Regions from separate parts of the Weizmannia sp. FSL W8-0676 genome, predicted to be linked through region 1. Evidence: riboswitches for the same ligand, from Rfam matches in the RefSeq annotation. Region 1 holds a riboswitch; the other holds the start of a gene.

Region 1 (3,519 bases):
CGGGTCTGCCTTTTTTTGTATATTTTCCCGTTTTTTTGCGCATCTTAGAAGATGGCTTTGCTTGAAACGGAATTGAAAAAACGAAAATGGGGTGGATCAATTGCCGGCATACATCAAAATATGCCTTTTCGTTTCATTGGCAGCTGCATGCCTGGGGGTTGCCTGTTCGGCAAATGGCGTGTCCGCGTCCGGGCCGGATATCCATGAAGCGACAAAAGACTGGATTTTTCCGGCGGCAGGGACGATCTCCGACACATTTAACACAAGATACGGCACACATAAAGGGCTTGATATTGCCGGAAGATACCGCGCAAAAATATTCAGCGCCCAAGAAGGTACCGTTACCCGTTCCTATTTGTCCGCATCCTACGGCCATGTTGTTTTTATCCGCCATCCGTCCGGTTATGAAACGGTTTACGCCCATCTTGCCGGAAGGGCAGTCAGAGCGGGGCAGCATGTTGAAAAAGGAAAGGTGGTCGGCTATATGGGTTCGACCGGCCATTCAACTGGTATCCATCTTCATTTTGAAGTGCATAACGGGCCATGGACGCCGGATAAGAAAAACGCCATTGACCCGTTTTTGATCTTCGGACCAGGCGCGCCGGGCCAGACGGTTTCCGCCAATGCCCATGATCCTTACGGGGTTTTTGATGCTTCCGCCGTTCCTCAGCCTGGATCTTACACTGTGAAAAAAGGCGACACGCTCTGGAACATTGCCCTCCATTTTCATACGAGCGTGGGCAGGCTGAAAAGCTGGAACAAATTGCGGTCGGACCGGATTATGGCCGGCCAGGTGCTGAAAATAATAAATGAATGAAAGTGGTGCGGAATGCTTCACAAAATGGCAGCCGGCATGTATAATAAGCTTGTAATCAAAATTTCATACGATTTATCTTCGGGGCTGGGTGAGATTCCCGACCGGCGGTGATAAGGCAGTTGCCTTTCAGTCCGCGAGCCGGATTTCCGGCAGGATTTGGTGAAATTCCAAAACCGACAGTATAGTCTGGATGGGAGAAGATAAAGGTTGCCAGTGTTTAATGACGCGTTAAACGCTTATTTGGACTCGCCTATTACAAAGCCCCCGGCATTTTGTCAGGGGCTTTTCATTTTGGTCCGCGGCACCTTTCTTCCTTTGATGATAAATCGGTCACAAGGAGAGAGGAAGTTTAAATGAAGAAATGGGATGTAAAGCAATTCGTTGCGGTCGCGTTGCTCAGTGCTCTGGCTTTTATGCTGATGTTTATTAAATTTCCGGTTCCGCCTTTTCCATCGTTTTTAACAGTGGATTTCAGCGACATTCCGGTATTGGTGGCAGCCCTTCTTTACGGGCCAATGGCTTCTGTTGTAGCGGAACTGGTCAAAAATATCCTGAATTATTTATCGCTCGGCAGTGAAGCAGGGGTACCGATCGGAAATGTGGCAAACTTTTTTGCAGGGATGCTGTTCGTCCTGCCGACATATCTCATTTACAAACGGATGCGGACAAAAAAGGGCATGACTGTAGGTCTAGTCACTGGCACGGTATCCATGTCGGTATGTATGAGCATTTTAAATTATTTCGTCATTTTACCGGCTTACCTGTACTTCATGAACTTTTCGGTCGGGAATGTAAAAGCGTATATTGTGGCGGGCGTGCTGCCTTTTAATCTTGTGAAAGGCCTCATCGTGACGGTTTTGTTTATGCTCATGTTTACAAAAATGAAAAATTGGATTGACAAAGCATCCGCCATTGGGGGAAAAAGAATATGAAAAAAAGCAGGCTCAAACGGCCTGCTTTTTTTCATTCGTATTTTAACGGATCGCCATCAAAAGGCTTGTCGGAAACTTTAATCGATTCTGTCGGGCATCCTTCAAAGGCATCCATCAGGTCATCTTCCAATATTTCCGGGACTTCCGCAATGCCTTTATTATCATCCAAAATGACGAAAGAGAGCCCTTCATCATCATAGTCGAAAATATCAGGAGCGCTGGCGGAACAAGCGCCGCAAGCGATGCATGTATCTTTGTCTACGATTGTAAACTTTGCCATTTTGATTCCTCCTCGCTGTTCAATCACGGCAGAAAAGAAAAACGGGCAGCCTCGTAATGCGCAAGGAGGCATGCCGATGTTTCTCCTTCATTTTAAAACTCTTTTTTTCTTATTTCAATAGCGGGCTCCGCGGGGTTCGTGAAACCTGTCGAATCAATGAAAAAAATGGTAAACAAATCGCCGGTTTCCATGTTAAAATAGAACCAACCCCCGATTTTTCCTTGCACTTTCCCCTTTTTTCAGCAAAAGAACAGGAGAGGATTCAGATGCCTTTTTTACAGGCTGTATTGCTGGATTGCTTCAGCAACCTGAATGGAGAACGCACCCCTTATGCTGTTTTTCATCTATTAAACGGCAAAAAATCAGCACAGACGATCCAGGATTCCCATTTTTTCAAGATTGGCAGGCTCTTTCAAACGTTTCCATTTATTTCTCGTGAGGCTTTCACACGCGAAGTAGAAGCCCTTTTAAAGGCCGGGTTGCTGCAAAAAAGCGGCCCGGATGCCTGCGTGGTCACAGAAAAAGGTGCTGCCCTGCTTTTGGCAACCGGCAGGATGGAAGAACGGTTTCCTTACCTGGACGGCTTGAAATACCAGGATTCGGCAAATCTGTTTTGGAAAAGACTGAATCTCATCACCCAGGCCGTATCCAACTTAGTGTATGGAAATAAAGTATATTATCCGGTTCAAAGGGACCCGGCTCTGCAGGCTTGGGCAAAAAACTGGCTGAAACAGCATACAAAAAGCAGGATTGCGTTAGCGGAGCATCTGTACCGTGAATTTTACAGCCTGTTTTCCGGCAGCCCGCCGGAAAAGCCTGAAATTTTTGTCCTCCGGTTGACGGGTGCGGGCCGGATCGGATATACAATCACGCAGGCTGCCTCCGCCCTGCACCTTGATCCTGTGGAGTACTGGTATCGATATTTGCATTTGCTTCATTTTATGGTCCGGCGCATCCTGGGAGATCCTGAAACATTCTGGTATTTATACCAAATGCTTCATGATGTGCAAAAGGCCCTGCCGCTGACCCGGTCTGCCTTGGTGACATTCGGCTTCTTGAAGCAAGGGAAAACGATTGCGGAAATCAGCACGCTGAGAGGGTTAAAGCAAAGCACAATTGAAGACCATCTGATTGAAATCGCGTTAACGGTCCCGGATTTTCCGCTGAACCGGTATGTGCCAAAGGATGAAGAACAAAAGATCATCCGGGCAGCCGCTGATTTAAATACGAAGAAATTAAAACCGATTAAAGAAAAAGTAGGGGATGTCCCGTATTTCCATATTCGCCTTGTACTGGCAGAAAGGATGGGCCGCAGTGGATCTTTTAAGCTTTTTGAAAAGTAAATTCGGCTTCAGCGCATTCCGGGCGGGGCAGGAAGAAGTCATCCGTTCACTGCTGGACGGCAAAGATACACTGGCGATGCTTGCGACCGGTACCGGAAAATCTTTATGCTACCAGTTGCCTGCCTATTTGCTGGACGGATCCTGCGT
Region 2 (3,519 bases), 1.6 Mb from region 1:
TGGGATCAGAAAGGCAGACAGGGAGGAGGGAACAGAAATCGTCATGTACACGGCATTTTCCATCCTTTGCTTCAAGCAGACCGTGCCGGTGCCATCGACATGCCCTGTGACAAAATGCCCGCCGAACCGCCCGCCTGCAGCCATTGCCCGTTCAAGGTTGACTTTGCTGCCGATGTTCAGCCCGGCCAATGCCGTGCTGAAAAATGTTTCAGGCATGACATCAGCCGTAAATGCATGCTGCGTATAGGAAGTGACGGTTAAGCAAACGCCGTTCACTGCAATGCTGTCGCCGGGCCGCACATCTTGAAGAACCGTCCTGGCCTGTACGGCAAGCTTAAGGGAGCGGGGGCCTCTTTCCACGCGTTTCAATATGCCGGTTTCTTCAATAATTCCTGTAAACATGCTCCGGCACCCCCTTTTGGACGGCAGCCGTAATTTTTAAATCCGGCCCGATCTGTTCCACTTTTTCAAACCGGAGCGGCAAAGCATCGGCCACCTTGCCAAACCCGTGTCCGCCGAAAGGGGACGGCGCGTTTTGCCCGCCGACCACTTTCGGGGCAATGTAAAAAATATACTGCTGCACTGCGCCTTCTTTTAAAAATGAGCTGTTTACCGTCGCGCCGCCTTCGACGAGCAAAGTCATCACGCCTTTTTTTCCGAGCGCCGCTAACACGTCACGGATCAAGAGGCGGGCATGCGGCATGCGGGCCACTTCGGCATTAAGCTGCTTCAGACATTGTTCTTTTTCTTTTGGTGCATCGCTTCCGCAAAAAATAATGGTTGGCGCATCGCCGTTTAGCACTTTCGCTTCCGGCGGGATGCGCAAATGGGTGTCTAATACAATGCGAATAGGATTTCTCCCTGAATGGGGCAAACGTGCGGTGAGAAGGGGGTTATCTTGGAGAACGGTTTGTATGCCGACAAGTATTGCATCATGCCTGCTTCTTAACCAGCGGGCATCACGCCTTGCTTCTTCACTTGTGATCCATTTGCTGTCACGGGTTTCAGCTGCAATTTTTCCGTCTGCCGTCATGGCGGTTTTGACAGTGACAAACGGTGTTTTCGTTTGAATAAAGTGGAAAAAAGGGCGGTACAACCTTTCCGCTTGTTCCTTCAATACCCCGGTTTCCACTTCTACGCCGGCTTGCCTGAGCTTTTCTATTCCTTTGCCTGCGACAAGCGGATTGGGGTCCAATGCAGCGATATATACTTTTTTGATGCCTTTTTCAATTAAAAAATCTGCGCACGGCGGCGTCTTTCCGTAATGGGTACACGGCTCCAGCGTCACAAAAACTTCAGCGCCCTTTGCAAGCGGCCCGGCCTGTTCCACTGCAAGCCTTTCCGCATGTTTTTCTCCTGCCTTTAAGTGGGCCGCCATCCCGACGATCGTGCCGTTTTTCACGGCGATACTTCCAACCGGGGGATTCGGGGAAGTCTGCCCGGCCACACTTTCGGCCAATTGGAGTGCAAGCTGCATATAATCTTCTTTTTGCAATCCTTTCATGCCTCCTGTATTCAATTTCCGCCAACATACACCCGTGAAAACAAAAAACCCGCACGAAGATGTGCGGGGCAAAACGGCATAATGAAATACGCGTTCCAATAAACGCCTGATCCTTCTCCCATCCAGACTGTTACTGTCGGCTTTGGAATTTCACCAAATCCACCGCATTCCGGAGAATACGGGTCACGGGCTTTGAGTTTCCTCATCACCGCCGGTCGGGAATTGCACCCTGCCCCGAAGGAAAATATTCGACTGATATTTATTTTAACGGATGATTTGAATTTTTTCAATACAATTCGAATATTCGTCCAAAAGTCCTGTTATACATTAAACCTGAAATGCATGACATCGCCGTCCTGGACAACGTAGTCTTTTCCTTCCAGGCGCACTTTTCCGGCTTCTCTTGCAGCTGCCACGCTGCCATATTCGATTAAATCTTCATACGACACCGTTTCAGCCCGGATAAACCCTTTTTCAAAGTCGGAATGGATAATGCCTGCGCATTGCGGGGCTTTCATACCTTTTTTGAATGTCCACGCGCGGACTTCCGGTTCCCCAGCCGTAAAATAAGTCGCAAGGCCAAGCAGGCTGTAAGCAGCTTTAATCAGCTGGTCAAGACCGGATTCCCGGATGCCGAGTTCGGTTAAAAACATTTTTTTCTCATCGTCATCCAGCTCGGCAATTTCTTCTTCAATGCGGGCACATATGACAATCACTTCCGCGCCTTCTTGTTTGGCATATTCGCGCACCTTCCCGACATACGGGTTTGCGGACGGGCCCTGAATGTCGTCTTCACCGACATTGGCCACATACAAAACCGGCTTGCTCGTTAAAAGCTGGAACCCTTTGACGATTTTTTGCTGGTCTTCGGTCAGTTCCACCGCCCGCGCCGGTTTTTCCGCTTCAAAAGCTGCCTTTAATTTGGCCAGCACTTCGTATTCGGCAACGGCTTCTTTATCCTTCTGTTTTGCTATTTTCTCCACACGCCCGATACGCTTGTCCACCGTTTCAAGATCGGCCAGGATCAATTCAAGATTAATTGTTTCGATATCATCAATCGGATCGACTTTCCCGGAAACATGTGTAATGTTCTCGTCCTCAAAACAGCGCACTACATGGCAGATTGCGTCCACCTGGCGGATATGGGAAAGAAACTTGTTCCCGAGCCCTTCCCCTTTGCTCGCGCCCTTGACGATCCCGGCAATATCCGTAAATTCAAAAGTGGTCGGCACCGTTTTTTTCGGATGGTACAGTTCTGTTAATTTTTCCAGCCGTTCGTCCGGCACTTCCACCATGCCGACATTCGGGTCAATCGTACAAAACGGATAGTTCGCAGATTCGGCCCCAGCTTTTGTGATCGCATTAAATAAAGTCGATTTTCCGACATTCGGCAAACCGACAATTCCGGCTGTTAACGCCATTTTATGTCCACTCCTTCAAACATTCTCGTATCTTTCAAGTTTTTCCCGGCCGTATCAAAAACCCCCAGGGTGCCGCTGGATGCGCCCGGTTAACATTTTTCGTTTGCCGGCCTTACTTAACCGCACCCCGGCTCCCAAAAAAAGACACCCATAAAAGGGCTATGCTTCTTCGTGCTTGACGAGGATTTTTTTCAGTTTGCGGGCAAATTCCCTGCGCGGCAGCAGCACGCTGTGTCCGCATCCTTCACATTTAATGCGGATATCCGCCCCCATCCGGATGATTTTCCAGCGGTTTGTGCCGCACGGATGCTGCTTTTTCATTTCCACAATATCATACAACCCGAAATTTTTATCTTCCATGTTCATCCCCCTTTAGAAATTGGCCGGCTAATGTCTCTTCTTTCTCAGTACGGGAATAAGTCACCATTTTAGGATAAGGTGCATGGATGCGATTTTCGTCCAATGCTTTTTTAATTTCTTTTTTCAACACTCTCGCAATATACCAGTGTGCCATCGGGAGGGTCTCCGCCACCACCCTGAGCGTAACATCCGTGGTGCCGAGCTGCTGGACGCCCAACAGTTCAGGCTCTGACA

Evidence for each region. A riboswitch is a leader RNA that binds a small molecule or an ion and turns the genes downstream of it on or off. The one in region 1 is predicted to bind FMN.
Region 2: another riboswitch for FMN. It lies ahead of ribD (bifunctional diaminohydroxyphosphoribosylaminopyrimidine deaminase/5-amino-6-(5-phosphoribosylamino)uracil reductase RibD); the one in region 1 lies ahead of NST20_RS08360 (ECF transporter S component).

What each region holds. Positions count from the first base shown of each region.
Region 1 is NZ_CP151954.1:1,710,994-1,714,512, reverse strand. Features, by position in the region: gene NST20_RS08365 (peptidoglycan DD-metalloendopeptidase family protein) at 101-817, shown strand; FMN riboswitch at 888-1,023, shown strand; gene NST20_RS08360 (ECF transporter S component) at 1,171-1,749, shown strand; gene NST20_RS08355 (ferredoxin) at 1,781-2,029, opposite strand; gene NST20_RS08350 (helix-turn-helix domain-containing protein) at 2,296-3,372, shown strand; gene NST20_RS08345 (ATP-dependent DNA helicase RecQ) at 3,344-3,519, shown strand, end outside.
Region 2 is NZ_CP151954.1:3,302,582-3,306,100, forward strand. Features, by position in the region: gene NST20_RS16150 (riboflavin synthase) at 1-402, opposite strand, end outside; gene ribD (bifunctional diaminohydroxyphosphoribosylaminopyrimidine deaminase/5-amino-6-(5-phosphoribosylamino)uracil reductase RibD) at 383-1,504, opposite strand; FMN riboswitch at 1,611-1,750, opposite strand; gene ychF (redox-regulated ATPase YchF) at 1,825-2,925, opposite strand; gene NST20_RS16165 (DUF951 domain-containing protein) at 3,085-3,285, opposite strand; gene NST20_RS16170 (mechanosensitive ion channel family protein) at 3,275-3,519, opposite strand, start outside.